3 regions of the Brevibacterium ammoniilyticum genome follow, and region 2 is predicted to be linked to each of the others. Evidence: riboswitches for the same ligand, from Rfam matches in the RefSeq annotation. Region 2 holds a riboswitch; each other region holds the start of a gene.
The links. A riboswitch is a leader RNA that binds a small molecule or an ion and turns the genes downstream of it on or off. The one in region 2 is predicted to bind thiamine pyrophosphate.
Positions count from the first base shown of each region.

Region 1: another riboswitch for thiamine pyrophosphate. It lies ahead of thiM (hydroxyethylthiazole kinase); the one in region 2 lies ahead of thiO (glycine oxidase ThiO).
Region 3: another riboswitch for thiamine pyrophosphate. It lies ahead of AAHA49_RS12610 (ECF transporter S component); the one in region 2 lies ahead of thiO (glycine oxidase ThiO).

Region 1 is NZ_BAABNP010000002.1:149,774-159,975, forward strand. Features, by position in the region: gene AAHA49_RS02710 (cysteine desulfurase family protein) at 1-1,158, shown strand, start outside; gene AAHA49_RS02715 (hypothetical protein) at 1,330-1,542, shown strand; gene AAHA49_RS02720 (TenA family protein) at 1,588-2,310, opposite strand; gene thiD (bifunctional hydroxymethylpyrimidine kinase/phosphomethylpyrimidine kinase) at 2,412-3,278, opposite strand; gene thiE (thiamine phosphate synthase) at 3,275-3,973, opposite strand; gene thiM (hydroxyethylthiazole kinase) at 3,970-4,830, opposite strand; TPP riboswitch at 4,818-4,919, opposite strand; gene AAHA49_RS02740 (sugar ABC transporter permease) at 5,229-6,440, opposite strand; gene AAHA49_RS02745 (ATP-binding cassette domain-containing protein) at 6,437-7,252, opposite strand; gene AAHA49_RS02750 (substrate-binding domain-containing protein) at 7,259-8,386, opposite strand; gene AAHA49_RS02755 (LacI family DNA-binding transcriptional regulator) at 8,495-9,562, opposite strand; gene AAHA49_RS02760 (GNAT family N-acetyltransferase) at 9,746-10,202, opposite strand, start outside.
Region 2 is NZ_BAABNP010000001.1:305,109-315,310, reverse strand. Features, by position in the region: gene AAHA49_RS01470 (ketopantoate reductase family protein) at 1-647, opposite strand, end outside; gene thiE (thiamine phosphate synthase) at 644-1,336, opposite strand; TPP riboswitch at 1,360-1,463, shown strand; gene thiO (glycine oxidase ThiO) at 1,454-2,584, shown strand; gene thiS (sulfur carrier protein ThiS) at 2,639-2,875, shown strand; gene AAHA49_RS01450 (thiazole synthase) at 2,877-3,665, shown strand; gene moeB (molybdopterin-synthase adenylyltransferase MoeB) at 3,662-4,831, shown strand; gene AAHA49_RS01440 (TetR/AcrR family transcriptional regulator) at 4,950-5,537, shown strand; gene AAHA49_RS01435 (SRPBCC family protein) at 5,621-6,100, opposite strand; gene AAHA49_RS01430 (mismatch-specific DNA-glycosylase) at 6,148-6,795, shown strand; gene AAHA49_RS01425 (thymidine kinase) at 6,812-7,396, opposite strand; gene AAHA49_RS01420 (PepSY domain-containing protein) at 7,423-8,058, opposite strand; gene AAHA49_RS01415 (VOC family protein) at 8,148-8,609, opposite strand; gene AAHA49_RS01410 (YrhK family protein) at 8,873-9,163, shown strand; gene AAHA49_RS01405 (HXXEE domain-containing protein) at 9,228-9,716, opposite strand; gene AAHA49_RS01400 (ATP-binding cassette domain-containing protein) at 9,754-10,202, opposite strand, start outside.
Region 3 is NZ_BAABNP010000010.1:61,036-71,237, reverse strand. Features, by position in the region: gene AAHA49_RS12635 (MarR family winged helix-turn-helix transcriptional regulator) at 1-109, shown strand, start outside; gene AAHA49_RS12630 (putative quinol monooxygenase) at 197-517, shown strand; gene AAHA49_RS12625 (hypothetical protein) at 544-1,086, shown strand; gene AAHA49_RS12620 (energy-coupling factor transporter transmembrane component T family protein) at 1,090-1,935, opposite strand; gene AAHA49_RS12615 (ABC transporter ATP-binding protein) at 1,919-3,397, opposite strand; gene AAHA49_RS12610 (ECF transporter S component) at 3,397-4,017, opposite strand; TPP riboswitch at 4,043-4,151, opposite strand; gene AAHA49_RS12605 (universal stress protein) at 4,191-5,168, opposite strand; gene AAHA49_RS12600 (DUF4916 domain-containing protein) at 5,458-5,997, opposite strand; gene AAHA49_RS12595 (MmgE/PrpD family protein) at 6,213-7,709, shown strand; gene prpB (methylisocitrate lyase) at 7,709-8,614, shown strand; gene AAHA49_RS12585 (bifunctional 2-methylcitrate synthase/citrate synthase) at 8,611-9,732, shown strand; gene AAHA49_RS12580 (enoyl-CoA hydratase/isomerase family protein) at 9,735-10,202, shown strand, end outside.

The DNA.
Region 1 (10,202 bases), on a different contig from region 2:
GCGCCCGTGCGGCGCGAAGCACTCGAGGCGGCATGGCCGTACCTCGCGGGCGCCTTCGGCAATCCGTCGAGCCATCATGAGTTCGGGCGCGTCACCGCCGAGGCCCTCGAGGATGCCCGTGCGCGGGTCGCGCGGGTGCTCGGGATGCGGAGCACGGACATCGTCTTCACCGGCGGGGGCACCGAGGCGGCGAATCTCGCGGTCAACGGCATGGCCCTCGGCGGGCTTCCCGACGCCACCGCATCGGCGGGGACGGATTCCGAACGCCGTCATATCGTCACCTCCCCGCTCGAGCATGAAGCGGTGCTCGCCTCGGCGGAATACCTCCGCCGACGTCACGGCTTCGCAGTCTCCTTCGTCGATGTCGAATCCGATGGGACGGTGACGCCCGAGGCGCTGCGGGCGGCGCTGCGGGAGGACACCGCGGTCGTCAGCCTCGGGTATGCGAACAACGAGATCGGCACGGTCACTGATATCTCGACCCTCGCCGAAGTCGCCCATACTGTCGGAGCCCACGTCCACACCGATGCCGTGCAGGCCGCCGGCTGGCTGCCGCTGACCGGGCTCGGCGTCGACGCGATCACGCTGGCCGGGCACAAGGTCGGGGCGCCGAAGGGCATCGGGGCGGCGGCGATCCGCGCGCGGATCCCCGTCGAACCGCTCATCCACGGGGGCGGGCAGGAGTCGGGTCGGCGGTCGGGCACGGAGAACGTCGCCCTGGCCGTCGCGTTCGCCACCGCCCTCGAGCTCGCCGAGGCCGAACGCGTCGACGCAACCCAGCGTGTGGCCCTGATCAGGGATGACTTCATCGCCGAGGTGCTCGCCCAGGTGCCTGGGGTGATCCTCACGGGTGCCCAGCCGGCGGGCGCCGGGAGTGCGCGGAACCCGAATCATGCGTCGTTCTGCTTCTCCCGTACGAGCGGGGAGGCGGTGCTGCTCGAGCTGGAGCGGCTCGGGGTGACGGCGTCGAGCGGGTCGGCGTGCGCGGTCGGGTCGGATGAGCCCTCCCATGTGCTGCTGGCGCTCGGCATCGACGCCGAGGTGGCGAAGACGAGTATGCGCTTCACCTTTCCCGCGTCGATCACCGCCGAGCAGGGGGCGGCAGCCTCAGCGGCCGTCGTCGAGGCGGCGACTCGCCTCAGCCTCGCGTTCTCCTGAAGCCTCGCGTTCTCCTGAGGCCGTGCCCACCCCAGGCTCCGGAACCTCGCCTCCTCATCCCACCCGGGGCGCGAAGAGGCCACCGATGTGCGATTGGCCCCTTTCCACCGCGCCAATGCGGAGAGACACTGGAATCCAGGATTTCACTGCGGTTGCGAGGGGGTTTTCGTCATGGATCTGCTGATCGTCACCATCATGGGAGTCGGCTTCGCTGCGGTCGTCTTCTTCGTCGGACGAATCGCCTGCCCGCCGCGTGATCGTGTGCCCCTGACCCAGGTCGACCGGGTCATCCTCTGGACCACCCTGTGCCGCGGGTGGATGGCGCTCGGCCAGCTGGGTCCGCTCACCCGCATCGTCGACGATCGCCGCGAAGGGACAGCGTAGGAGGGTTCCCGAGCCAGGCACCCGCCCTGCGGGTCGGGACCGGCCTCACACCGCGAAGACCGCGGCGTCCCAGGTCTGCATCGCGTGCGCCGAGGCCCAGAAGTGGAGTTCGTAGACGCAGGCGCGTTCGAAGGCGGCCCGCATCCGGGTCAGCTCGTCCTCGGGCGCCCGCTCGAGCTCCCGTTCGAGGATCGTCACGGCCTTCCTGGTCGACTCGTCGAACTCCGGGGAGTCGTAGGTCTGCACCCAGGTGCGGTACGGGTGGTCCTCGCTCATCGCCCCGGCGCGTTCGATGAGCACCTTGCCCATGTGCGCGTACACCCAGAAGCACGGCAGCACCCCGGCGACACCCTCCCCGTAGGACCGGGTCGCCGAGGTGGCGACTAGGAAGGACACGTACCCGAGCGTCGTCGGCGAGGCTCCCAACCGGTCGTTCGCCTCGAGGTCGGTCAGCGCCTGCCCGAGCCGGGCATCGGAGAGGAGCTGAGCGTGCATGTCCTCTTCGACCGTGATCGCCTCCGCCGCCGAGGTGGACCAGAACCGGGACTCGTCCCGATCCGTGGTCTTCCCGGCGAGGAAGGACATCGCCTTCGCATACCCGCTGAGGTAGATGCTGTCCTGGTTGATGTAGTTCGCGAACGCCACCGGGTCGAGGCTGCCGTCGGCGAGCTGGGTGAGGAACGGCAGCGCCTCGATCTCTTCGACGAGCGGGCGCACATGCTCCCAGAGTTCGGTGGTGTTCGGGCCGACGGCGAAGTTCGTGGTCATCAGTGAGTCTCCTCGGGTCGTTGGTGATCGTCGCAGAATGGTGCAGGGGCCGCAACGCGGCAGCGCTCTCCGGGCGGTTCGGGGTGGATGGGATGCCGATCTCAGCGCCTGGTGATGTCGACCTGGTGGTCGACGGGTCCGTGCGCACCGGCGGGGTCGAGGCTGACCTGCCAGTCCGCCGCCGAGGCGAGGGCCCGGGCGAGGAAGTCCAGGCCCCGTTCGACGGCACCGCGGACCTGTTCGGGGCTCAGCCGGGAGCCGGGATCCGCCTGCCGGAGCACGGCCGCCTCGGCGGTGATCGCCGCCGAGAGCGTGCAGCCGGTGCCGTGCGTGTTCGCCGTCGTGATCCGGGGGTGCGCGAACTCGGTGATCTCACCGTCCGAGGTGACGAGGATGTCGGCCACTTCTCCGTCGCGCGCGTGCCCGCCCTTGAGCAGCACCGCCTGCGCTCCACGGGCCACGAGCTCCCGCGCCTGCTCGCGCATCTGCCCTGGAGTCTGCGCTTCGTCGACGTCGTCGCCGAGGAGGAGAGCCGCCTCGGGGAGGTTCGGGGTGATGAGGTCGGCGACCGGGAGCAGTCGGGTGCGCACGGAGTCGACGGCCTCGGCCTCGAGGAGCCGATGCCCGGAGGTCGCGACCATGACCGGGTCGACGGTGAAGAACCCGAAATCCGAGGACGAGGCCCGGTCGACGACGAGGTCGACGAGCGAGCGCGAACCGAGCATTCCGGTCTTCGTCGCATCGACGGGCATGTCATTGAGGACGCTGTCGAGCTCATCGGTGACGAAGTCCTCGTCGATCGGGTAGACCCGGGAGACGCCGTGCGTGTTCTGGGCGACGAGTGCGGTGACCGCCGTGGTCCCGAGCACGCCGAGGGCGGTGAACGTCTTGAGGTCGGCGTGGATGCCCGCTCCCCCGCTCGGGTCGGTGCCGGCGATCGAGAGCGCGATCGGCGGGCGCACACTCATACCGCTCCCCCGTCCCCGTAGGCGGCGAGCAGTTCGGCCGCGGCGAGTTCGGGGTCGGCGGCGCGGCAGATCGCCGAGACGACGCAGACGCCGATGAGACCCAGGCCGCGCAGGTCCGGGACGCGTGTCGCGTCGATCCCGCCGATCGCCACCGCGGGCAGTCCTGCCTGTGAGACGAGTTCGCCGAGGCGGTCCGGGCCGATCCCGGCCGGTGCGTCGGCCTTCGTCGTCGTGTCGAAGACGGGGCCGATGCCGACGAGGTCGACCGCTCCGGTGGCCCGGGCTGCGGCGAATTCGGCGTCCTCGGCGGCCGAGAGACCCACGAGCGGTGCGTCGCCGAGGAGGGCGCGCACCTCGGCGACGGGGGTGTCGGACTGGCCGACGTGGATGTGGACGTCCGTGCCCTCCTCGCGCAGACGCCCGGCGACGGCCACCCGGTCGTTGAGGAAGACGGGGACCCGGCGGTCGGTGCCGGCCACCGCCTCGGCGACGGCGGCGACGACCTCACGGGTGAGGACGAGGAACTCGGTGTCGTCGATGTCCTTGTCCCGGACCTGGACGATGCCGACCCCGCCGGCGACCGCGGAGCGCACGGTCTCGGCCACCGTCCGACCGGCCTCGGCGCACTGCGCGGAGTCGGTGACGAGGTAGAGGCGGGTGTCGATGCCGGCGAGGCGGTCGAGTGCCGCGCTCATGCCGCCGTCACCGCGACGCGGGAGCGGGCGATGCGGTCGTCGTCGGTGGTGAAGAGGGCGTCGAGGAAGTTCATGGCGTACCGGCCCGGACCCAGTGCCCCGGTCGCGGCGGCCTCACCGGCCACGGCGAAATGCGCGTGGGCGGCGACGACGGCGGTGAACCTCTCGAGCGCTCCCACGCCTGCCGGTCCGGCCTGCGAACTCGTCCCCGCCGGAGGGACCGCGGCGAGGTAGGCGGTGGTGACGGCGCCGAGCGAGCACCCGGTGCCGATGACGAGCGGCATGAACGCGTGTCCGCCGTCGATGCGGGCGACATGGTCGACCCCGTCGATGTGGGCGACGACGGCGTCACGGGCACCCGAGACGGCGACGATCGCGCCGGTCGCGCGGGCGAGGTCGGCGGCGGCGGGGAGCACGGCGTCGACTTCGTCGGTGGATTCGACTCCGCGCCCGCCGGCACCGGCGCCGGCCAGTGCCGCGATCTCCGAGGCGTTGCCGCGGATCGCGGTGGGTCCGGCGGCAGCGGCCCGGCGGATCCGGGTGGTGCGGAAATCGGCGGCACCGATGCTCACCGGGTCGAGGACCCAGGGTTTCGCATCGGCGGTGACGGCTTCGATCGCGGCGTCGGCGGCGAGGAACTGCTGGTTCGTCGCCGTGCCGAAGTTGATCAGCAGCCCGCCGGCGAGGTGGGCGAACTGTGCGGCGTCGGCGTCGTGGTCGAGCATCGCCGGAGACGCCCCGACAGCGAGCAGCACGTTCGCACTGAACTGCTGCACGACGGTGTTCGTGATGCATTGGATGAGCGGGTTCGACGCGCGCAGACGTGCGTGCGCCGACGACAGATCGAGGTCGGTCATGACGATCCCTTCGCTAGCATGGCCCAGATCAGGTTCGATGGGTGTCCTCTCAGCCCGGCGCGATTCCCCGGGCACCCCATGTCATTGCCTTCGACTGTATCAGGAGCGCCGAGGCGGCGGCGACGCGGGCAGCGCATGCGCGGGCCACGCGGCGGGCGATGCTGCCGGACCGCCTCGGCGCCTGCACAGTCCTCCAGCTCACTTCGATCTCGAGGGCACAGTTCGTGAACTGTGCCCTCGAGATCGAAGTGAGCCCGAAGCGCTCTCCGCGTCAGCGGCCCACGGGATTGCGCATCGTGCCCGCGTAGATGAGCGAGACCGAATGCCTGGAGGCGCGGTCTCGACGCGAAGAGGCGGTCTCGGTGAATTCGAACGCTGCCGTCCGTCCGCTTCGGCGACTATCCCCTGCCGACGTAACGCTGGCCGCGCCGACTGACCGCGTCGATGACGACGGCGGTGAGGAGGACGAGGGCGGTGATGATCTGCTGCGCGTCGGAGTTGAAGCCGATGAGGTAGAGGCCGTTGTTGATGGCGCCGACGACGAACGCGCCGAGCACCGCCGCCCAGGCCGTGCCGCGTCCGCCGAAGAGGGAGGTGCCGCCGATGACGGCCGCGGCGATCGCATTGAGCAGATCCTGGGTCGCCACGAGCGTCGATCCGGCGTTCGTCGTCACTCCGGCCTTGACGAAGCCGAAGAGTGCGGCGAGGACGCCGGCGGTCATGAAGACGCTGATGCGCACCCATGTCACCGGGATGCCCGCCCGCCGCGCGGCCTCGACCTTGCCGCCGACGGCGTAGATCGAACGCCCGTAGCGCGTCTTGCGCAGCACGAGGTCGATGACGATCGCGATGACCATCATGAGGAAGAACGGCAGGGCGAGACCGAAGTCCTGGTTGACGAGGATGAGGAAGCCGAAGACGATCGCCGTGAGCAGCACGATGCGGACGATGACGGCCAGCCAGCTCGCACTGTCCAGTCCCTGCGCATGGCGCCGCAGCTTCGAGTAGACGAGCCCCGCACCGAACCCGATGACCGCGATCGCCCCGAAGACGTACGCCCAGATCGCCGGGAAGTAGTAGCTGGCGAAGTCGAAGGCGAAGGTGTCGGCCATCGAGAGGTTCTTCTGGGTGCCGAGCACGGTGAGGGTGAGCCCCGTGAACGCGAGGAGGCCGGCGAGGGTGACGACGAAGGCGGGGATGCCGACGACGGCGAAGAACCAGCCCTGGATCGCCCCGACGACGAGGCCGAGGAGCAGGATGATCGTCAGCGCGATGACCGGCGGCACGTCCTGCCGGACGACGAGCACACCGAGCACCGAGGCCGCGAGCCCGCCGAGCTGCGCGAGCGAGAGGTCGATCTCGCCGAGGAGGAGGATGAGGTTGATGCCGAGCGCGAGGATCGCCAGGTAGGCGACCTGCGTGGAGAGGTTGACGAGGTTGGCCGGGGAGAGGAAGTTGCTGTTCGCCGACTGGAAGACGACGACGATGACGATGAGCGCGAGGATGACGGGGAACGAGCCGAGCTGGCCCTCCTTGATCCGCCGGAAGAAGGTGCGCACGAACCCCTCGTCGAAGATCCGTTCGTCGGTGATGAACGAGCTGCGGGTCATCGGCGCTCACCCCTCCTCGCCGCACGCTGGGTCACGACGTTGTCGTTGGCGCCGGTGATGGCGGCGATGAGCACATCCGTGCGTTCGTCACCGGGGAAGTCCCCGGCGTCCCTGCCCAGGCGCAGCACGTGGACGCGGTCGCAGACGGCTTGGACGTCGGCCATGTTGTGGCTGACGAGCAGCACCCCGAGATCACGGTCCCGGAGGCGTTCGATGAGGTTGAGCACCTCGGCGGTCTGGGCGACTCCGAGGGCGGCGGTCGGTTCGTCGAGCATGACGATGGAGGGTTCGCCGAGGAGGGACCGGGCGATCGCGACCGTCTGCCTCTGTCCCCCGGAGAGGGCGGCGATGGGCACGCGCACGCTCGGGATCTTCGCCGAGAGGCTGCGCAGGAGCTCCCACGACTTCGCCTCCATGGTCACTTCGTCGAGGACGCCGCCGCGGGTGGCCTCATGGCCGAGGAAGAGGTTGGCGACGACGTCGAGGTTCTCGCACAGGGAGAGGTCCTGGAAGACCGTGGCGACCCCGGCCTTCTGGGCGTCCTTCGGTGAGGAGAACCGCTGCGGGCGCCCGCCCATGCGGATCTCGCCTTCGTCGGCGCCGTGGACGCCCGCGATGATCTTGATGAGCGTCGACTTGCCGGCGCCGTTGTCGCCGACGAGGCCGACGACCTCGCCGCGGCCGATGGTGAGGTTGATGTCGGTGAGGGCCTGGACGGCGCCGAAGCGTTTGGCGATGCCGCGCAGTTCGAGCACTGGGTCCCCCGACGCCCGCCCGGAAGCGGGCGTCGGGTCATTCGTCTGGGAAGTCATCGGGGCCTATTCGATTCCGGCGTCTTGGCAGAGCTTCTTCTCGATTCCCTTGCAGATGTCCGAGGCCTTGATCTGGTCGCCGACGATGTCCTTGATCGTGTCCTTCGTGACGACCTTGGCCTCGACGAAGTCGGTCGGGGTGTCCTTGTACGTCGTCGCGGCCTTCGGCTCCTCCCCTCCGGCCAGGGCGGTCGCGGCCTTGGCGGCGAACTCGGCTTGCGGTGGGATCGACTTGTAGATCGTCGCGTACTGCTCGCCCTTGAGGATGTTCTGGAGTCCGTCGACCTCGGCGTCCTGGCCGGTGACGACGGGGTCCTGCTTCGCCTTCGTCGTCGCGGCGAGCACTCCGCCGGCGGTGCCGTCGTTGGCGGCGTAGATGGCGATCGGCTTCTGACCACCGCCCTGGAGCTGACCTTCGACCCACTGTCGGGCGTCGTCGGGATTCCAGTCGAGGGTGTCGTGGTCGGCGGCGATGTCGACACCTGCTGATCTGAGCGTCTCCTCGGCTCCGGCCTTGAAGTCGGCGGCGTTGGGGTCCTTCGGGTCGCCGTTGACCATCCACACGGGTCCCGACTTCGGGTCGACGCCCTTGGCCTTGAGTCCGTCGAGGAGCGCTTGGCCCTGGAGGTTGCCGATCTTCTTGTTGTCGAACGAGGTGTAGTAATCAGCGCCCTCGAAGAAGCGGTCGTAGGAGACGACGGGGATCTGCTTCGCTTCGGCCTTCGCCAGTGAGGAGGCGACCGCCGAGGCGTCGACCGGGTCGAGGACGATGACGTCGACGCCTTCGGTGACAGCCGCTTCGAACTGCTGCTGCTGTTGGGAGGCGTCCTGGTTGGCGTTGCGGTATTCGACCTTGGCGTCGGGGTTGGCCTCGGCGACGTACTTCTCGAAGTTCGGTTTGTCGAGGGATTCGTACCGGGTCGTCTTCGACTCGGGCAGGAGCAGGGCGATCGTCACGTCGCCGTCCGAGCCGGATCCGGAGCCGGTTTCGTCGTTGCCCTGGCCCTTCTGATTGCCGCAGCCGGTGAGTGCGAGAGCGGAGATCGCAACGGCGGCGCCGGCGACGGTGAGGCGGCGATGAAGCCTGTTCGGCCCAGTCGCCGACGATGATCCACGGGGGTGAGAAGTGCGCATTCTCGGAACCTTTCCTCATTCTGACAACGTTGTCAGGCTGGTAGACATATTTCGCCCACCGAGGAGGTTTGTCAACTGTCGGCGCGGAATTCTCCGCGCTGCCTTCTCTCAGCGCCCGGTGGCCTGGCGAGGCGATTCCTCACCGCTGCCGCGGCGGATGAGCCGCACCCTGGTCAGGCCGTCCTGCGAGGTCAGCAGGGGTATCGACCCGGCGCCGGGGAGGGGCCGACGGTCGCCGGAGAGGACCCGGACCGCCTCGGCGGACATCGCATCGACGTCTGGGTCGACGACGGTGACGTCGAGGAGATCCGCTCCGGGGAAGTCGTCGATGCCGACGACGGCCGGCCACTGGTCGAGGCGGCGGCTGGCATCGATGGCGCCCATCGTCACCGTGGCCGAGAGCGTGATGAGCGCGGTCGGGGCGGCGCGGGACCCGAGGAGCGCTGCGACGACGTTCTTCGCGCTCGACTGGTCGTGGGCCCCTTCGTCGAGGTAGGCACGCCACCCGATGTCCCTGCGGTCGGCAAGGACCTCGCGGATGCCGGCGAGCCGGCGGACCTGGGATTCGATGAGCGCGCGGTCGCCGATGACGCCGATGCTGATGTGACCGTGCCGGACGAGCTGTTCTGCGGCACGACGTCCCGCGGCGACGTCGTCGGCGGCGATCGTCGTGATGCCCGGCCCCGCGACGGCCGGATCGAGGGAGACGACGGCGACCTCGCCGGTGCCCGCCGAGGAGGATCCGCCTGAGGCTTGGGCGTAGATGTCCGCGGATTCCGGTTGGGAGCACACGACGCAGATGCCGGACATGTCCCCGCCCCGGCAGTCGTCGACGAAGGCGCGTTCGAGCTCGGGATCCCCGCCGGTCACGGTGACGACGGGGCGCAGTCCGTGGACGGCGAGATCGCGTTCGAGGCGAGCGAGGATCCGCACCTGGAGGGGGTCGTCCATATCGGAGAGCACGACGCCGATGTAGGGCGAACGGCTGCCTTCACGCAGTCGGCGAGCCGCGGAGTTGAGCCGGAAGCCGAGTTCGGCCGCCGCGGTCTCGACCTTCGCAGCGGTGGCGCTGGCGACGTGCTTCTCCCCGTTGAGCACCCGGGAGGCCGTCTTGATGCTCACACCGGCGCGCTCGGCGACCGTGGCCAGGGTCGGCCGGTCGTGCTGCTTGACCATGTGTGCGCCTTCGGGACAGTCCGGGGCACCGACCCCGGCGGCCGCCTCGAGGCAGGCGACCGTGGGATCGATGATAGCCCGACGGCCTGGAGTTCGGACTCACCTCCAGCTCACTTCGATCTGGAGGGCTCAGTTCGTGAACTGTGCTCTCGAGATCGAAGTGAGCCCGAAGCACTCTCCGCGTCAGCGACCGACGGGGTTGCGCATCGTGCCCGCGTAGATGAGCGAGTCCGCCTGGTTGCCGATGTCGACCATCTGCGTCGTATTGCGCAGCTGCAGGCGGTTGAGGCACGAGTGTTTGAACCGTCCGGTGCGCAGGTCGATGTCCCCGGCGAGCCCGCAGGCCGTGTCCGGGTGCGCGGACTCGTAACGGTCGAGCACCTCGGCGACGAGCGACCAGAACCGGTCCGAGGCGAGGACGCCGTCGACCTCGAGGATCCCCGCGACATGGCGCAGCAGACCGTCGAAGACGTCGGTGAAGATCGACAGCGCCTTCTCCTCACCGGGAACGACGGCGCGGATCCGCTCGACCTCGGGCGGCAGACTCCCCTGCCCGAGGTAGGCGACCTCCTCGCCGATGTCCTTCATGAACACGCCGGTGACCAAGTCGTCCTCCAGGACGAGGATGAGGTTCTCCCCG
Region 2 (10,202 bases):
GCCACGACGTGGGGTTCGCCTCCGGCGGCCATGATCGCTCCGACAGGGGCGCGGAAGAGGCAGGTGACGACTCCGGCCGCGGCGATGAACACCCATTTCTCCCACAGCGCATCGTCGACGGAGTCGATGACCTGGAGGCGGAAGCCGGGAACGTCGAGGGCCTCGACGATGGCGGCCGGCACCTCTCCCCCGCCGAGGCGACCGATCGTCATCGTCGCCAGATCCGTCATCTGCACGACGTCGTATCCGCGCATCGTGCCGACGATCTTGACGAGCCCGCCGAGCACCTGGTCCGGGAACTCCTCGCGCAGCCGGTCGATATGGGCCATCCCGTTGAGGAACGGGATGATGAGCGTGTTCGGACCCACCGCGGGCCGCAGGTCGTCGATGATCGACTCGAGTCCCCCGGCTTTGACGGCCAGCAGGATGAGGTCGGCAAGCTCGGAAGTCGCGGCGAGCTCCTCGGCGGTGACCACGACCACCGGGTTCGTCCGGTCCTCGTCAGGGCCGATGAAGCGCAGACCGGAGGCGCGCAGCGCCTCGGCACGTTCGCCGCGGACGAGGAAGGTGACGTCGCGACCGGCTTCGACCAGACGGGTGCCGAAAGCTCCGCCGGTGGCGCCGGCGCCGGCGATGAGGATCCTCACAGTGCACCTGCCTGACTGCGGGTGAGTTCGCCGCGCAGCTGCGCGGCGGCTGCGGCAGGGTCGGCCGCCTCGGTGAGGGCACGGACGACGACGATGCGCTCGGCTCCCGCCTGCCGGACGGCGTCGAGGCGCTGCCCGGAGGCGATCCCGCCGATCGCGAACCACGGGGTGGTCACGGTGCCGGCGATGGTCGTCAGCGGTTCGAGGCCGACGGCAGGCCGGCCCGGTTTCGTCGGGGTCTCCCACACGGGGCCGAGGCAGAAGTAGTCGATCTCCGGGTCCGCCTCGGCGGCGAGCGCCTGGTCGACCGAGTGCGTGGAGCGGCCGAGGAGGACGTCGGGTCCGAGGACACGGCGGGCCTGGGCGCTCGTGAGGTCATCCTGCCCGACGTGGAAGACGTCGGCGCCGACGAGGAGGGCGACATCGGCGCGGTCGTTGACGGAGAAGAGCCTTCCGTGACGCCGGGCCGCGTCCCTGAGGACCTCGAGGGCGGCGATCTCCTCGCGGGCTTCGAGGGCTTTGTCCCGCAGCTGGATGATGTCGACGCCTCCCGCGTAGGCGGCGTCGAGGAACTCCGGCAGATCCCCCTGTCTCCTGCGGGCGTCGGTGCACAGGTAGAGGCGGGAGTCGGCGAGCGCTCGCTGCCGCTGTGCGCGGGTGATGTCTCGCTCTGCGGTGGACGTTGTCATCGCGGGAACCATGCTCCTAGAGTAGAGGAGTTCGCGGGAGCCTCGCATGGGAGGCTGAGAGGGCTTCGTGCCGACCGTCACACCTGATGCGGGTCATGCCGCCGGAGGGAGAATCGCATGCACGTCATCGTCATCGGGGCCGGGATCATCGGCCTGGCCACGGCGTGGGAGCTCGAGTCCCGGGGAGCCGCGGTCACGGTCGTCGACCCGCAGCCGGGTGAGGGAGCGACGTACGCGGCGGCGGGAATGATCGCCCCAGCTGCAGAGATCGCCTGGGGCCAGTCCCCGCTCTTCCCGCTCATGCGCGCCTCGGCCGCGCTCTACCCCGACTTCTCAGCCCGGTTGGCCGCCGCCTCCGGCGACGACCTCGGCGAGACTGCGGCGGAGACCCTCGTGTGCGCCGGCGACCGTGCCGACCTCACCACTCTGCGCGAGCTCCGCAGCCTGCAGATCCGGGCGGGTTCCGCGGTCGAACTTCTCACCGGGTCCCAGGCCCGTGCTCTCGAACCGGCGCTGGCGCCGGGTGTGTGCGGTGCCGTGCGGATCCCCGGCGACCATGCGATCGACCCCCGCAGGGTGACCGCTGCCCTGCTCGGTCTGCTCGCCGAGCGCGTCGTGCGCATGGAGGCCATAGAGATCGTGCGCACCGCGGGTCGGACCACCGGGGTGGGCCTGTCCGACGGGAGCCTGCTCACCGGCGACCAGGTCGTCATCGCCGCCGGGGAGGCGGGCAACGCGATCGCCGAGGCGCCCCTGCTGCCGCTGCGCGCCGTCCACGGCGACATCATCCGCCTCCGCAGCGACCCCCAGTCGCCGCCGCTGCTCACCCGCACGATCCGCGGACTCGTCGCCGGCCGACCCGTCTACATCGTGCCCCGACCCGACGGGGAACTCGTCCTCGGGGCCACCTCACGCGAGGACGGTCGCCCCGGTGTCCTCGCCGAAGGCGTCCACCGGCTCCTCCACGACGCCGAACGCCTTGTGCCCGGACTGCTGCGCGCAGAGATCACGGAGATCACCGCCCGCGCCCGTCCCGGGTCCCCCGATGACCTGCCGATCATCGGGCGCACCGATCCCGGCTGCGTCGTCTCCACCGGATACTTCCGACACGGAGTCCTCCTCGCACCGCTGGGCGCGAGACTCGGCGCCGACCTCGTCCTCGACACCGACTCCGAATGGCTGCCACCGGGTGCTCTCGAGAGTCTTTCCCCCGAACGGTTCGAGCGCGAGCCGGCGCCTGCACACTGACATCGACCACCACTGCGGACTGCTCCACCGACCCACCACTGCAAGGAAGACACCATGATCATCACCCTCAACGGCGAGAGCCGGGAACTCGAAGCGGGCACCACCGCCCGCGCGCTCGTCGAAGACGTCACCGGTCGACAGCTGACACCCGACGGCACCCCGGCCGACGGCGGCCGCCTCGGTGTGGCACTGGCCATCGACGGCGAAGTCGTCCGCCGCGGACTCTGGGCCGACTTCACGATCGAAGGCGGGCACACCGTCGACCTCGTCACCGCAGTGCAGGGAGGCTGAGATGAGCTGGACGATCGACGGCACGACCTTCGACTCCCACCTCGTCATGGGCACTGGTGGGGCGAGCACCCTGACCATCCTCGAAGACGCACTCACCGCCTCGGCGACAGAGCTGACGACGGTCGCGATCCGCCGCTTCGACGCCGAAGCCCGGGACTCGGTCTTCGCCCTGCTTCAGCGGCTGCACATCCGGGCCCTGCCCAACACCGCCGGATGCTACACGGCCCGCGACGCCGTACTCACCGCACAGCTGGCCAGGGAGGCGCTCGAGACCTCGTGGGTCAAACTCGAGGTCATCGCCGACGAGGACACACTGCTGCCGGACCCTGTCGAGCTCTTCCGCGCCGCCGAGGAACTCGTCCTCGACGGCTTCGAGGTCTTCGCCTACACGAACGACGACCCGGCGCTGGCGAAACGGCTCGAGGACGCCGGAGTCGCGGCGGTCATGCCCGCGGGTGCCCCGATCGGTTCGGGACTGGGCATCCTCAACCCCCACAACATCGAAACGATCGTCTCCCGCGCGCAGGTGCCCGTCATCCTCGACGCGGGCATCGGCACGGCCTCGGACGCGGCGCTGGCGATGGAGCTCGGGTGCACGGCGGTGCTGCTCGCCTCCGCGGTCACCCGCGCCCACGACGCACCGGCGATGGCCCGGGCGATGGCCCTGGCCGTCGACGCAGGACGCCTGGCCGCCTCGGCCGGCCGCATCCCCAAGCGTCCCCTCGCCCTCGCCTCGTCGCCGGAGACGGGCCTGATCGACTCGGTGGAGAACCTGGTGATGGGACCGTGAGCGGCGCCCCGGTCCTCGCCCCTCTCGTCGAGCCCGTCGCGCAGCTCTCCCGGGAGGAGGTGACCCGCTATGCCCGGCACCTCAGCCTGCCCGAGGTCGGGGAGATCGGGCAGCGGCGCCTGCGCGGGGCCCGGGTCCTCGTCATCGGTGCCGGCGGGCTCGGAGCACCGGTGCTCCAGTACCTCGGGGCGGCGGGCATCGGCCACATCAGCGTCATCGACGACGACCGGGTGGAGACCTCGAATCTCCAGCGCCAGATCCTCCACCGGGATGCCGACGTCGGTCGGCCGAAGGTCGAATCGGCCAGGGATGCCCTCGTCCGTCTCGACCCGCACCTGTCAGTGGAGGCAATCGACGACCGGCTCACCCCGGACAATGCCCTGAGTCTCTTCGCCGCCCACGACCTCGTCATCGACGGTGCGGACAACTTCGCGACCCGGTACCTGTCGAACGATGCCGCCGAACTCACCGACACACCGCTCGTCTGGGGCACGATCTTCCGCTTCGAGGGTCAGGTGAGCACGTTCGTGCCCGGGCACGGGCCGATGCTGCGCGACCTCTTCCCCGACATCCCGGACGCTGATTCGGTGCCGAGCTGCGCCGAGGGCGGGGTGCTCGGGGTCCTCTGCGGCCTCGTCGGGTCGACGATGGCCGCCGAGGCGATCAAGCTCATCTGCGGCATCGGCGAGCCGCTCATCGGCCGCCTCCTCCGCTGTGATGTGCTGACCACGGCGTTCACGACCCTGCGCTTCTCCGCCGACCCGGACCGAAGGGCCGTCACGGACCTCGCCGAGGTGACTGCGGCCTGTGCGGCACCCGCCGTGACCGCTGCTCCCCCGGTGGCCGAGGCGACTGTCGCCGAGGTGCGGGACGGCAGCGGTGGGGCCGTCATCGTCGACGTCCGCGAGTCGTGGGAGCGGCAGATCGTGAGCATTCCCGGCTCTGTGCACGTGCCGCTGGCCGCGATCGTCGCCTCCGGATGGCCTGCCCTCGCCGAGGCGGTCGGCGGTGCCGCAGACATCGTCCTTCACTGCCGGTCAGGGGTCCGTTCGGCCACGGCTCTCGAGGCGGCGGCGCCCGGTGCCCCGGCTGGGGTGCGCCTACGGTCATTGGCGGGCGGGATCGAGGCGTGGACTGCGGCCGCGGCTGACGACCAGCAGCCCTGACCAGAGACGACCCCAATGGCCCCCGCTGACTTCATCGTCTCTGAAATCACGATCACCTTCTATGACAGTCGACATAGCGCGAACTATGATCGATGGCAACTCTGATCGAGGAGGCGCCATGCCGAACAACCCCCGCGAGCGGATCGTCGCCGGAGCCGCGGACATGCTCGCCCGGGGCGGACTGGCGCGCACGAGTGTGCGCGAACTCGCCCGTCATGCCGACACTCCGTTGGGGTCGACCTACCATTACTTCCCCGAGGGCAAGCCGCAGCTCGCCCGTGAAGCCGTCGAGTATGCGGGCGAGTCGATCTCGACGATGCTCGAAGCGGCTCTGCAGGACGGGCCCGTCGACGGTCTGCGCAGTCTGCTTGCGGTCACGCGCACGATGCTCATCGACAGCGAGTTCGAAGCCGGGTGCCCGGTGTTCTCGGTCGCGGTGACGGAGTCGCGCTCCGGATCGACGCAGGGTGCCGTCGACGCCGCGAAGGAGTCCTTCTCCCGCTGGGAGAGGGCGCTGCGGGTAAGCCTCGTCGAGGCGGGTGTCGACAACGACGACGCCGAGGGGATCGCCGCTCTCACCGTGTGCTCGTTCGAGGGCGCGGTCGGGGTGTGCCGGGCCGAGGGCAGCACTCGGGCACTCGACACCGTCGAAGACTTCCTCACTGGCCTCATCACGCACGCGCTGCCGCCTGCCGACCACCGGTGACCGTGCGGCACCCGCGGTGCGAAGTCGGGTGCGGTGCGGGAACGAGCGCCTGCGGTTCGGGGTCGCGTGCCCGCGGTTCGAGCTCAGGTGAGTGCGCTCAGTCGGCTGCGGAGACCGCGTTCTCCTGAACGCATGACCGCGGAGTGCAGTCCTGCGGAGAGGGGGCGCACCAGCCGTGGCAGGAGGCGTTTCGTCGTCACGCACCACACGGCGTCGATGACGGTGAGCGGACCCGAACTGTCGAGTGTCCACACACCGCGGCCCCGCAGATCGCCGTCGCAGTCGAGCACGACCTGCCGAGGCGGGGCGATGCGCTCGATGCGCAGTCGCAAGGTCAAGGTGAGGCCCACCGGGCTGCGCACGACGATGTCGGCGCGGGACCCTTCCACGAGCATCCCATCGAGGGCATGAGTCTCGGCGATCCCCGGCCACCACCGGGGCCAGTCGTCGATTGCGGAGAGGACCTCCCAGACCGGTTCGACCGCCTCGGCGACGCGCCAGGCCGTCTCGAAGTGGAAGGGCGGGGATTCGCCGGCACCCGGTCGGGTGTGCACGTGGCTCATGGTCTGGTCCGTTCGATTCGTCGTGCTTCGACGGTAGTCTGGTCGACGTGTCCGAGGAAAATCGCAGGTCCCGCAGACCGTCGCCCTTGGCGGGGAGGAAACCGACGAAAGACGATCTCGCCCGGTTCGCCACAGACGGTCCCGACGCGATCGACGACGTGCTGCCCGCCCGACCCGGGGAGCTCTCCCTGCTCATCGTCGGCATCAATCCGGGACTGTGGACGGCGGCGGTCAATGCCCCGTTCGCCCGTCCGGGCAACAGGTTCTGGCCCTCGCTGCACCAGGCCGGGCTGACCGATCATCTCGTCGATGCCTCTCTCGGGCTCTCTGCCGCCGATGAGGAGCATCTGCTCTCCCGGGGCATCGGGATCACCAATCTCGTCGGGCGGGCGACCGCTCGCGCGGACGAACTCCGCGCCGAAGAGCTGCGTGCCGGTGGGGCGCGGCTCGTCGAGCGGCTGTCGGAGATCCGCCCGAAGGCGGTGGCGATCGCCGGGATCACGTCGTTCCGGATCGCGTTCTCGCAGCCGAAGGCAACACTCGGCGTGCAGGACGCCTCGCTCATTCCGGGCTGGCCCGAGGACGTCTCCCTGCGGGTTGTGCCGCAGCCGAGCGGACTCAACGCGCACTACAACATTCCCGCGCTCGCGGAGATCTGGCGTGAGGTGTGGGCGGACATCGTCTCGACCGACTGAGTCATCCCCGTCGGCGTCAGTTCCCCTCAGTACCGGTTCCGAAGTGCTCTCGGCAGCGGGCGACATAGGAGTCGAGGCCGCCGATGTGGCTGGCATCGATGTCGGTGGCTGCGCCGACCGCATCGGCGGAGAGGCGTTCGTGGAAGACGGCGTCGCGACCGCAGATCGTGCAGACGGCGGTGAGTTTCGTGACGTCTTCGGCGACGGCCATGAAGCTCGGCAGCGGTTCGAAGGGCGTGCCGTCGAACGTCACGCACAGTCCTTCGACGATGACGTCGATGCCGCGGCTGAGGAGGTCGTCGACGACGGGGATGAGGTCGGGGCCGAAGAACTGGGCCTCGTCGATGGCGATGAGGTCGAAGTCCTCTCTGCGGGCCGCCTCGGCGAGGGCGGTGACGTCCGGGACGGGAACGGCGGGGACGGTGACGCCGATGTGGGAGGTCACGGCGAAGAGCTCGGCCCGGGTGTCGAGGGCGTGGCTGATGACGAGCGCATTGATCCCGGCGATGCGGGCGCGCCGGACGCGGCGCATGAGCTCTTCGGACTTGCCCGAGAACATCGGGCCGGTGATCACTTCGAGTCGACCGGTGGGTGCGCGCATGGCACCAGACTACGACGGATGACGGTTCAGCCGTCCACGGTGACGCGCTTGGAGTCGACGTCGACGCTCACTTCGGTCTCGGTGCCGTTGTCGTCGAAGTCGAACTGGTACTCGGTGCGATCGTCGTCGGATTCGAGCTTCCACCCGGTGAGGCGTCCCTTGCCCTGATCGGAGGCGAGGTCGAACGCCTCGCCGTAGATCATCGGCGACTTGAGGTCGATGGCCTTCTCGGTGTCGTTCGTCGTGTCCTTCTCGTTCTTGACGATCTTCCCGGTCTCCGCATCGACGTCGATGTCGAAGTCGGTTCGGTCCTTGAGGATCTTCACTTCGTACTGCCACGCGCCGTCGCGTCGGTCGTAGTCGAGTTCGATCGCGTGGAGTGTTCCGTCACCGGCCGCCTTCTGCGCGGTGGCGATCGCCTCATCTGGGGTGACCCGGGGCGAGTTCCTGCTGAGGTCGGCGTCTTCGGGCAGGCCGGTGGTGTTCGCTGAGGGTGCGGGCGAGGACTGACCTGAGGAGGTGTCGTCGGACTGCGTGGGAACCGGGTCGCCGGATGTCTGCGACGGTGGGGCGTCCTCACTTCCTCCGGTGCAGCCTGCCAGGGTGAGGCTGAAGGTGAGGGCGACGACGGCGGCGAACGGTGCGGGCGAGGCGGTGTTCATACCTGCCACGGTAGCAATGCCGCTGTTCTGGGGACGGGGTCTCTCAGAATGCGTCGGCGGCGCTGGTCGGCGGCCGCGTCCTGCCGGTGTCAGTCGAGGCAGAATTCGTTGCCTTCGGGGTCGGCCATGACGATGAAGCCGGTCTCCATCGGCGGGCTCGGTTCGAAGCGTTCGAGCCGGGTCGCGCCCAACGCGACGAGGCGGGTGCATTCGGCTTCGAGGGCGTTCATCCGGTCGTCGCCCTGGAGCCCGGGGGCGGCACGGACGTCGAGGTGGACCCGGTTCTTCACGGTCTTGCCTTCCGGCACCGTCTGGAAGAACACTCGCGGTCCGCGGCCGGCAGGATCCTCGATGGCCGCCCTCATGTCCTCGGGTCGCATCTCGACGCCGAGGGAGGAGAGGAAGTCCCGCCACGCGTCGAAGGGGTCGTCGTCCTCGCCGAGGGTCACTCCCGGCGGACCGGGGACGACGTAGCCGAGCGTCTCAGCCCAGAATCTGGCGAGCAGGATCGGGTCGTGACTGTCGAAGGTGATCTGCACGGAACGGCTCATGGTGTCTCCTCATCGAGATCGTCTCGGGTGGGCCTGCAGACGGTGCGCCCGTCGACCGGGCGCCCCAGGCTGTGTGCCTTTCCGCCGAGACTAGTCGACGGTCCTGACATCGACGTCCCATCGATCAGTCCGGTCTCAACGACCCGCGTGACCGCCGAGAATCAGGTGCGAGCTCCGTGAGTCGGGCGGATCTCGTTGGCATCAGCCGGTCGGGGCCGAATAGGATCGTCCTGGCCTTTTTCGCCTCACCCCCGGAGGAATGCGTGACCACGCAGGAACATGATCTCGTCATGCACATCGGACACGACGAGATCGTCATCCGTCAGCGCTATCAGATGATCAGCATCGTCAACGATGTCCTCATCGGCCTGTGGTTCCTCATCGGCAGCTTCATGTTCTTCTCCGACGAACTCATGTTCGCCGGCACCTGCCTCTTCGTCCTCGGCAGCATCGAGATGCTCATCCGCCCGGTCATCCGCTTCGCCCGCCACATCCACCTGCAGAAGTTCCGCGGCCCCGGCTCGCTCGACACCGACTCGTCCTTCGACTACTGAGCCCGTCGACTGCTGACGGCGGCTCCTGACCCAGGCACTCTGGCTTTCCCGCCCGCCTCCCCTGTCACTCCGGCACCGCTCGCTCCCGCACCAGAGCTCTGGTCACACCATGGCAGGCGAGCGCCGCGATCACCATCATCGGTGCCCCCACCGCCCGGTCGGCTCGCGTCAGGGCGTGACCGGAAGCCGCCAGTTCACGCTTGGCCACTGATGCGCCGGGAAGCATGACGGGGACCGCGGTGAGGACTCCTGCCGTGTACCGCCTCAGCACCACCGAGGCAGCCACATGCGACCACACGTGCAGGTCGAGCCCGGCGAGCGTTCGGCGATAGAAGCGCGAGCGGCCGTTGGTCACCGCTCCCCGCACGCAGGCAACCCCGACTACGACCCCCATGAGCCCGATCGCCACCGCCGACTGCCGTCCGGAGGTGCGCAGCCAGTCCGCTCCCGTCTCCTCGGCCAAGCGGTGCGTCGTCGCGGGAAAGGCGCCGATCTCTTCGAGATCGTGGAGCGCCCACGCTCCGAAGAACGTCACGGGGCCATGTGCTCTCACGGCGTCACCGCCATGCCCATGCCCGGCACCGCCACGCTCATGCCCCGATCCGTCGCTCGGTGAGTCTGCCCGCATCAAGGCGAACGACCCGGTGGGCTGTTCCCGCCCACCGTTCGTCGTGGGTCGCTGCGAGCACAGAGCCGCCCCCACGGAGGAAGTCGGTGATGAAACCGGTGAGCCTGTGCATGTCCCCATCATCCCTGCCCTGAGTGGGCTCGTCGAGGAGCATAATCGGTGGAGAAGCCACGAGCGAGGACGCGATGACGACGTCCTTCCGACGGGCGGTGCCCAGGTCGAAGGGGTGAGTCCCGGCAACGGAAGCGAGTCCGGTGGCCTCCAGCGCCGAGGCGACCGTCGACTCCCGCTGCGCGCGAACCGCCGCCCGGTTGCGGCGTCGATGCCGCGGCAGCGGTGCCGCCCGCAGGAGCTCATCGCGCACGGTGGCAGTCGAGAGCTGGGTTCCCGGGTCCTGACGGACCCAGCCGA
Region 3 (10,202 bases), on a different contig from region 2:
GTGCCGCGGGAACGTGCTGCAGGCGCTGTCCGAGCAGGCCCCCGTCGAGGCGCTCAGTGCCGAGGAGAGAGACTCCCTCGTCGCGCTTCTGCGCCGGGCCACGGCCTGAGGGACTCGTCAAAGCGGCTTGTTCGTGATTGGCTGGACGAAGCCGACCGGACAGGCCCACAGCCGGTCCCAGACACAGAGGAGAGCCATGATCTTCATCGTCGCGAAATTCGACGTCAAGCCCGAGAACGCCGAGTCCTTCCCCGCCGTGGTCGAGGACTTCACGAAGGGCACCCGCGCGGAGCCGGGCAATCTCTGGTTCGAGTGGTCGCGCAGCCTGGAGGCGCCCAACGAATACGTGCTCATCGAGGCGTTCACCGATGAGGGCGCCGAGCCGCACGTCAACAGCGACCACTTCGCCGCCGGCCTCGAGTCGATGCGGCCGCTGCTCGCCTCGACCCCGAAGATCATCTCCCGCCGGATCGACGGCGAGGGCTGGGACGAGATGGGCGAACTCGTCATCGACTGAGAACTGCTCCGGCCTAGACTGCTTCCATGGCGACGAAACCGCAGAACATCGAGTCCATCGAGAAGGCCCTCGGCGAGCCCTGGGCCCAGACCCGGGAGCGCCTCGAGAAGGCCGGAGGGAAGGACGCGAGCCACAAGGAGCTCGCCGACGCCCTCTACCCGCAGTTCGACGGAGTCGTGGCCAACCACGGCTGGTGGGTCCAGGGCGCCGTCGTCGCCTACGAGCAGGAGATCGGCCGCCGGGTGCCCGGCCAGCGCGCCGACGGCACCTTCGACGTCGCCGTCTCCCGAACCGTGCCGGGGGAGCGGGGCGAGGTCATCGACCGCTTCGCAGCTCTCATTGACGGCAGCCTCGGCGGGGTCGACCTCGATGGGCAGCCGCGCGTGTCGACGACACCCAAGCGCTCCTTCTGGAGGGCGAACCTCGTCGACGGCACGAAGATCGAAGCCGCCGCCGAACCGAAGGGCGACGACCGCACAGTGCTTGCGCTCACCGCATCGAAACTGCCCAGCGCCGAGGCGCTCGAGGAGCGGCGGGCCCAGCTCAAGGACCTCATCGCACAGGTGTGAGCCTTATCCGGGAATGATCGGATTCCACGTCCCCAGCACGTGAGCTGCGACGATCGCCGTCACCGTGACCGCGAGGGCGAGCACGACGATGACGAGGTCGGCGAGACCGAAGTGCGACCGCCTCCGCCAGGTCCTGCCTCGGCGCCCGAAGGCACGGCCCTCCATCGCCATCGCCAGCGTCGTCCCGCGCCGGATCGACTGGATGAGGAGGACGAAGATGCCGGCGAAGAGAGAGCCGGTGCGCCGCACGATCGACCCGCCGGCCAGCCCGCGGGCGCGTCGCGCCATCGACAGGGTCTGCCATTCGGTGACGAGGAGGCCGAGCAGGCGGGAGGCCGCGAGCACGGAGACGACGACCGTCTCCGGGAGCCGCAGACGCTGGACGAGGGCATCCGAGAGATCCCGGGGATCGATCGTCGAGGCGAGGACGACGAGTGGGACGGCGAGCGCGAGCGCGCGGACGAAGATCGCCGCGGCGGACTCCAGCGACCCCGTCGTCATGAGGATCGGGCCGACATCGACGACCACGGCACCGGTCTTCTCCGCCAGTATCGCCGTGCCCCAGGCCGCGAGGAGTGCGCCCAGAGGCAGGAACCACAGGCGCTTGAGCGCCGCCCACAGATCGAGCCCGGTCAGGGGCAGGGCGAGAAGCGAGAAGGCGAGGACGACGCCGGCGGAGACGAGGTCGATGCTCAGCAGGGCACCGACCATGAGGATGAGGGCGACGGCGATCTTCGACAGCGGATTGCACCGGACCAGCGCGGTGCTGCGCACAACGGGGATGAGCTGACCGGGATCCTCGACGGCGACCCTCTCACGGGCAGTCACGGTCTCACTCAACGCGCTCACCCTCCAGGGACCGCTCCGCCGACCCGAGGACGATGCGCCGCCCCCCGATCGCGGTGAGGAAGTCATCGTCGTGGCTGACGGCGATGACGGCGCTGCCATGATCGAGGACGTCGCGGAAGAGCTCGACGAGGCCCGCCCAGGTCAGCGCATCCTGCCCGAACGTCGGTTCGTCGACGATGAGGATCTGCGGCCGCGGGGCGATCATCGCCGCCACCGACAGTCGCCGCTTCTCCCCACCGGAGAGCCCCTGCGGGTGCGCGTGGGCGACAGCGCCCAGCCCGAGCGTCCCGAGCAGGCTCTCCACCCGCGCCTCGACCTCGGCGGCCGGCCATCCGGCCAGGCGCGGACCGAGCGCGAGCTCGTCGTGCACGCTGCCTTTGAGGAACTGGTGCTCGGGCTCCTGGAAGACCATGCCGATGCGCGGGGCGAGGAACGCAGACGGCCAGCGGAACGGGCGGCCGTGCTTCGCGCCCTCGGCCAGCGGGCCGTGCGCGCGCACCTCACCGGAGAACTCCTCGACGAGTCCGGCCAGGGTCAGTGCCGTCGTCGACTTGCCCGCCCCGTTGGGTCCGACGATGCCGACCGCCTCACCGGCTGAGACCTCGAGGCTGAGGTCCGTGGCCGCAGGTGCGTGGGCGCGCGGTCGGGCGACGCTGAGTCCGGAGGCCGTCAGCAGCACGGGCGCCGAGGCGGCCGGTGCCCGATCCGGTGCGACCGGTGACTGCGCGGAGGGCAGCCAGATGCCCGAGGCCCGCAGCGCCTCGGCGAGTTCGGGATCACCGAACACCGCGACCGGACTGCCCTGGGCGAGCAGTCCGTCCCGGCCGAGGACGATGACGGTGTCGACGAACTCGGCCCACAGGCTCACCCGATGCTCGACGACGATCATCGTCGCCGAGGTGACCGCGGCCGCCGTGAGCACGGCATCGCGCACCGATGCCGCCGAGGCGGGGTCGATGTTGGCCGTCGGTTCGTCGAGGACGATGACCTCGGGCGCCATCGCGTGGATGCCGGCAAGCGCAAGACGTTGCTTCTGGCCCCCTGAGAGCGCCGCCGTGGGATGGTCGGTGGGCAGGTCGAGGCCCATCGCGGCCAGCGACGACCCGATGCGCTCGTCGATGACCTCGACCGGCAGGCCGAGGTTCTCCATGCCGAAGGCGACGTCGTCGCCGACGCGAGAGAAGATCACCTGCGAATCGGGGTCCTGGAGGACGAGCCCGGTGACACCTCGGCGGGGGTCAGGGGCATCGTCGCCGATGAGGATCTCACCGGTGGACTCTCCGGCCTCGACGGGCAGGACCCCGGCGATCGCATGGAGCAGCGTCGACTTCCCCGCCCCTGACGGGCCGAGGAGGAGGACCTTCTCTCCGGCGGCGATGTCGAGGTCGAGGGGACCGATCGCGGCAGCGTCCCGATCGGCGTGCCGCCACGAGAAGCCGCGGGCGCGGACCGGCAGACCCATCAGCGCATGCGGCCGGAGGCGAACGAGCTCAGCGCCCCGGTCTTCGCGATCGCGCGGTAGGCATACCAGGCGCCGATGCCGGAGATGACGATGCCGGAGACGATCGCACATGCGGCGTAGGCGAACTGGTAGGTCAGCTGCCATTCGGCGTTGTAGAGGATGTTCTCGCTCACCGCCATGAAGGCCGCTGCGACGAGACCGGACAGCGTCGTCACCCACAGGGTGAACTTCCGGTAGCCGAAGGCCGCGAAGACGAGTTCGGCGCCGAGGCCCTGGATGAAGCCCGAGAGCAGCACGGTCGAGCCGAAGTGGGAGCCGAGGACGCCTTCGACGAGGGCGGCGAGGACCTCGCACAGGAGCGCGGCACCCGGTTTGCGGATGATCGCCCCGGCCAAGGGACCGGCGAGCACCCACAGGCCGGCGATGAGCCCGATCGAGGGCGGGAAGGCTTGGAAGCCGAGTTCGATGACCTTCCAGCTCGCCGCGAGCACCCAGAAGATCAGGCCCACGGCGATGCCGAGGACGGCGGTGACGACGTAGTCGACGACCCGCCACTTCTTCGTCGGCGGGGCCTGGGTGTACGCGGGTGCGGATGTCGCGGGCGCGGTGGTGTTCGGCATTGTGCCTCCTCGTATCTCAAGGAGGGGTAGAAGAGTCTCGACTTCCTTCGGCGGTGCTAACCGCATCAGGTTCGAGGGTCTGCAGCATCATCTGCACTCTCAGCGCCCCTGCTGGCGCTCCCCTGTCGTGTGGGCACCACTGTACAACACGACCACCGGCCCGCAGGCCCGTCTCAGCTGGGGACGATCATCACCGGGCCTTCGGCATGGTGGAGGACTCCGCGGGAGACCGAACCGAGGAGCGCGGACTTCACCGCGCCGCGGCCCCGGGTGCCGAGCACCGTGAGCTGGGCCCGCTTCGTGGCCTCCGAGAGCATCGAGACCGCATCCCCGACGACCACCGAGGTGGAGATCGGCAGACCAGGGAACTGCTCGCCGAGGGCATCGGCCTCCGTCGAGAGGGCGGTCTCGAGCTGCTTCTGCCGACGGTCTGCGACATCCCCGCCGACCTCGAGATCGGGGTACCAGTAGAGCCATTCCTCACCGGCCGGCAGCACCGAGACGATCTCGAGGCCCGTCTGCCTGGAGGAGGCCACCTCGGCGGCGGTGAACATCGCGATCCGGGCGGCCTCGGAGCCGTCGACGGCGACGACGACCGATCCGCTCGAGTCCTCACGGCGGGCGGAGTGCTTGGGCACGACGATCGTCGGGCAGTGCGAATGGGGCGGCAGGGCTGTCGAGACCGAGCCGAGCATGCGGCCGATGAAGCCGCCGCGACCGCGGGCGCCGACGATGAGGACCTCGGCGTTCGAGCTCAGTCGCACGAGCACGCCTGCGGCGTCGCCGGACTCGGCGGCGTAAGTGACCTGTCCGGGATGGTCGCGCAGGAGGTCGGCCGCCTCGGCGAGCAGCTTCTCCGCTCCGCGCATCGCGGCCTCGTCCTCGGGTTCGGAGGGGATCGAGGCCATGTTCGGGTAGATCATCAGCGGCATCGTGAACGCGGTGACCACCGTGAGCTGAACGCCGCGGTGGAGTGCCTCGGCGGCGCCGTAGCGCAGGGCCAGGGCTGCGAGCTCCGAGCCGTCGAAGCCGACGAGGACGCCGAGTTCGCGGTTGAGCCCGGATTCGTCGGGTCGGGGATCGGCGGCCCGGTCGTCGGTCGGGTTCGCGGCGGCCTGGCGGGTGGGGATCCGATGGGAGTCGGCGTTCATGGCAGTCCTCTCGACGGGGCCTGACCAACCCTGACGATGACGACGGCCCCGAAAACCACATCCGTCCTCGTCGACTTCAGTCTATCAGGGCGTTTCTACAGCGTGTAGAAAAGTCGCCGAGGCGGCCGCGGGGGTTGCCGTGCGACCGCCGGGTTGCTGTGGGTGTGTCGGGGTGTCGAGTTCTGGACCCTCGGTGTCGATTCTGGTCGCGGAAATCGACACTCAGCGTCCAGGAGTCGTGGGCGCCGCGCGCGAATCGCACAGTGCGCTCTCGGCGGAGGGCGCTGCCTCAGGTGGGGAAGCCGAGGTAGGTGAGCGCGGTGCGCAGGATGTGCTCCTGTCCGTGGCGGAGTTCGGCGACGATGTCCTCGCGCAGTGCTTCCTCGGGGGTGAGCCAGTCGAGGCTGAGTGCGTCGGCCCTTGGCGTGCATTCGCCGCGGACCTCCATGATGAAGCACATCGAGATCGCATGCTGGCGGGGGTCGTGGAGCAACGAGGTGCCCTCGGTGGGGAAGTACTCGGCGATCTGGAAGGGTGTGATGGCCGGCGGGACGACGGGCAGGGCGAGTGGGCCGAGGTCGTTCTCCGCATGCCGCAGCAGCGCCTGGCGGATGGACTCGTGGTAGCGGATCCGTCCGCCGATGACCTCCCGGCCGAGGACGCCGTCGTCGAGGCTGCGCAGGAGCAGGCCGATCCGTTCGACGTTGCCGGCCTCGCCCACGCGGACCGGAACGGCATTGACATAGGGGATGGGGAGACGGCGGCGGACCTGGGCGAACTCGTTGTCGTCGAACCAGTTCTCGTCGAAGTCGAGGGCAGTGCGGGTCATACCCAGATTGTGTCACAGTTCACCCTGCCCGATCGGCACGGTCCCGCCCCACCCGGGGGTGGTGGCCGGGAACACCCGTCGGGTAAAGTATCTTGACGTCAAGATAAAACTCCGGCCGGGCCGCATCCCCGAAGTGACGTGGCCTACAGTTGAGTCAACCACTCGCAGGCCTGCAGCGGTTCCGCCGCGGTCAAGGACGATTGAAGGGATTATCCATGATTGATCATGAGGTCCGTACCCACAAGAGCTCAGAGAACCTCGCACGCGAAGACCAGCTCGCCTGGAAGATCGCCGAGGTCGCCTCCGACCCGACGCCCGTGGAGCCGGAGGTCACCGAGATGGTGATCAACCGCGTCATCGACAACGCCGCGGTCGCTGCCGCCTCGGTCAACCGCTCGGCCCCCACCCACGCCCGTGAGCAGGCACAGGCTCACCCCTACACGCCCGGCGCGACGATCTTCGGCCTGCCGCTTGCCGACCGCTTCTCCCCGGAGTGGGCGGCCTGGGCCAACGGCGTGGCCGTGCGCGAACTCGACTTCCACGACACCTTCCTCGCCGCCGAGTACTCCCACCCCGGCGACAACATCCCGCCCGTCCTCGCCGTCGCCCAGCACATGGGCATCGCCGGACCCGACCTCATCAACGGCATCGCCACCGGCTATGAGATCCAGGTCGACCTCGTCAAGGGCATGAGCCTGCACGAGCACAAGATCGACCACGTCGCCCACCTCGGGCCCTCGGCCGCCGCCGGCATCGGCGCGATGCTCCACCTGCCCACCGAGGTCACCTTCCAGGCGATCCAGCAGGCCCTGCACGTGACCACGGCGACCCGTCAGTCCCGCAAGGGCGAGATCTCCTCGTGGAAGGCCCACGCTCCCGCGTTCGCGGGCAAGATGGCCGTCGAAGCCGTCGACCGTGCGATGCGCGGCGAAGGCGCGCCGAACCCGATCTACGAAGGCGAGGACGGTGTCATCGCCTGGATCCTCTCGGGCCCCGACGCCCGCTACACGATCCCGCTGCCGGCCAAGGGCGAAGCCAAGCGCGCGATCCTCGACACCTACACCAAGGAGCACTCCGCCGAATACCAGGCGCAGGCGCTCATCGACCTCGCCCGCAAGCTCGGCGGGGAGATCGAGGACCTGTCGACGATCAAGCGCATCGTCATCCACACCTCGCACCACACCCACAACGTCATCGGCACCGGTGCGAACGACCCGCAGAAGATGGACCCTAAGGCCAGCCGGGAGACCCTCGACCACTCGATCATGTACATCTTCGCCGTGGCGCTCGAGGACCGCGGCTGGCACCACGAGGACTCGTACTCGCCCGAACGCGCGGGACGTCCCGAGACCGTGGCCCTGTGGCACAAGATCGAGACGACCGAGGACCCTGAGTGGACCCGCCGCTACCACTCGACCGATCCGAACGAGAAGGCCTTCGGCGGTCGCGTGGAGATCGAGTTCGAGGACGGGTCGACGCTGACCGACGAGATCGCCGTCGCCGACGCCCACCCGCTCGGCGCCCGCCCGTTCGTCCGTGCGAACTACGTCGAGAAGTTCCGCACCCTGTCCGAGGGCATCCTCACCGAGGCGGAGGCCAACCGCTTCCTCGACCTCGCCGAGAACCTCGAGAGCCTCGACGCCGCCGGCGTCGGCCAGCTCAGCTTCGCAGTCGAGGGACTGAAGCACAGCGGTTCGAAGGGCATCTTCTGATGCTCGGGGCCACGACGACACCGGCCGAACGCCGGGTCCGCTTCCGGGAGCTGCTGGCAGGTGACGAGATCGTCCAGTTCCCCGGGGCGATCAACCCGATCAACGCACAGATCATCGAGCAGATCGGCTTCGAGGGCGTCTACATCTCCGGCGGCGCGTTCTCCGCGGCCATGGGTGTGCCCGACATCGGTCTGACCACCCTCACCGAGGTGGCCGACCACGGTCGTGCGATCGCCCGGGTGACGAACCTGCCGACCTTCATCGACGCCGACACCGGCTGGGGTGAGGCGATGAACGTCGCCCGCACCGTCCAGGAGTTCGAGGACGCCGGGATCTCCGGGATGCACCTCGAGGACCAGGTCAACCCGAAGCGCTGCGGCCACCTCGACGGCAAGGAGGTGGTGACGACGGTGGAGATGAACAAGCGCATCGCCGCCGCCGTCAAGGGCCGCCGGGACGAGAACTTCGTCATCTGCGCCCGCACCGACTCCCGTGCCGGTGAGGGTCTTAACGCCGCGATCGACCGGGCGAAGGCCTACGTCGATGCGGGAGCCGACATGATCTTCCCCGAGGCGATGCGGGACCTCGGCGAATTCGAGCGATTCGCCGCCAGCGTCGACGTGCCGATCCTGGCGAACATGACGGAATTCGGAAAGAGCGAACTGTTCACCACAGAGCAGTTGGCGAATGTCGGGGTCAAACTCGTGATCTACCCGGTCACGACCCTGCGCATCGCCATGGGTGCGATCAAATCGGGCCTGCAGACGATTCGGGACAAGGGCACTCAGGTGGACCTGCTCGAGGGGATGCAGACCCGGGCGGACCTCTACGACACCATCGACTACGCCGCGTACAACGACTTCGACGCGGCCGTATTCAACTTCTCACAGGAGGGTCACCAGTGACCGAAGAAATCAGGAAGGGCCTCGCCGGCGTCGTCGTCGACACCACGGCCATCTCGAAGGTAGTCCAGGAAACCAACTCGCTGACCTACCGCGGGTACCCCGTCCAGGAGCTCGCCGCCAAACGCAGCTTCGAGGACGTCGCCTACCTCATCTGGAACGGCGAACTGCCCACCGAGGAACAGCTGGCGGAGTTCAAGGCCCGTGAGCACGCCCAGCGTGAGATCTCGCCCGAACTCATCGACATCATCCTCGCCCTGCCCACCGACGCCCACCCCATGCACGTCGTGCAGACCGCGGTCGCCTACCTCGGCGCCGTCGATCCCGAGGCGGATGCGGAAGGTCCCGAGGCCAACCTCGCCAAGGCCGAGCGCCTCTACGCGCAGCTGCCGACGATCGTCGCGATCGACCACCGTCGCCGGCACGGACTCGACCCCGTGGCTCCGACGACCGACCTGGACTATGCGGCGAACTTCTTCAAGATGGTCTTCGACGAGGTGCCCGCCGAGGAGGTCGTGCGCAGCTTCGACATCTCGATGATCCTCTACGCCGAGCACTCGTTCAACGCCTCGACGTTCACCGCCCGCGTCATCACCTCGACGACCTCCGACCTGTACTCGGCGGTCGCCGGTGCCGTCGGCGCGCTCAAGGGACCCCTGCACGGCGGGGCGAACGAAGCGGTCATGGAGATGCTCGAGGAGGTCGGCACCGCCGACAAGGCGTCTGCGTGGATCGACGACGCCCTGGCGCGCAAGGCGAAGATCATGGGCTTCGGACACCGCGTGTACAAGAACGGCGACTCGCGCGTGCCCACCATGCGCAAGGCGTTCGAGGAGATGGCCGAGGTCAAGGGCGCGACCGAGCTCCTCGACCTCTACAACACCTTCGAAGAGGACTTCGTCTCCCGCAAGGGCATCTACCCGAACCTCGACTACCCGTCAGGTCCGGCGTACCACCTCATGGGCTTCGACACCGAGCAGTTCACGCCGATCTTCGTCATGGCCCGCATCACCGGGTGGACGGCGCACATCCTCGAACAGCAGGCGTCGAACGCGCTCATCCGCCCGCTCAGCGCCTACGACGGGCAGCCTCAGCGCGAAGTCCCGGACACCCGGGGCTGAGCATGAGCACCGACGGTCGGCCCGCACAGGGCCGGTACCGTCCGGTCGATCTCGAGGGTTTCGACTTCACCGTCACCGGTGGGGTCGGAACCCTCGTTCTCGATCGGACCGACAAACGCAACGCCCTGTCCCGGGCGATGTGGCGGACCCTGCCGGAGATCGTGGCCGGCGTCGACGCCGATGACACGATCGGGGCGCTGATCATCACCGGCGCCGGCGGGCACTTCTCCGCCGGGTCCGACATCGCCGACCTCGACGTCCCCATCGCCGACTTCTGGGAGCTCAACTCCTCCGCCGAGGCGGCCGTGGCCTCGGCGCGCACCGTGACCATCGCCGCGATCGAGGGCAACTGCGTGGGCGGGGGCACGGAGATCGCCGCCGCCTGCGACATCCGCATCGCCGCCCCCGGGTCGATCTTCGGGGTCACGGCCGCGAAGCTCGGTCTCGTCTACCCGCCGGGGCCCACGAAG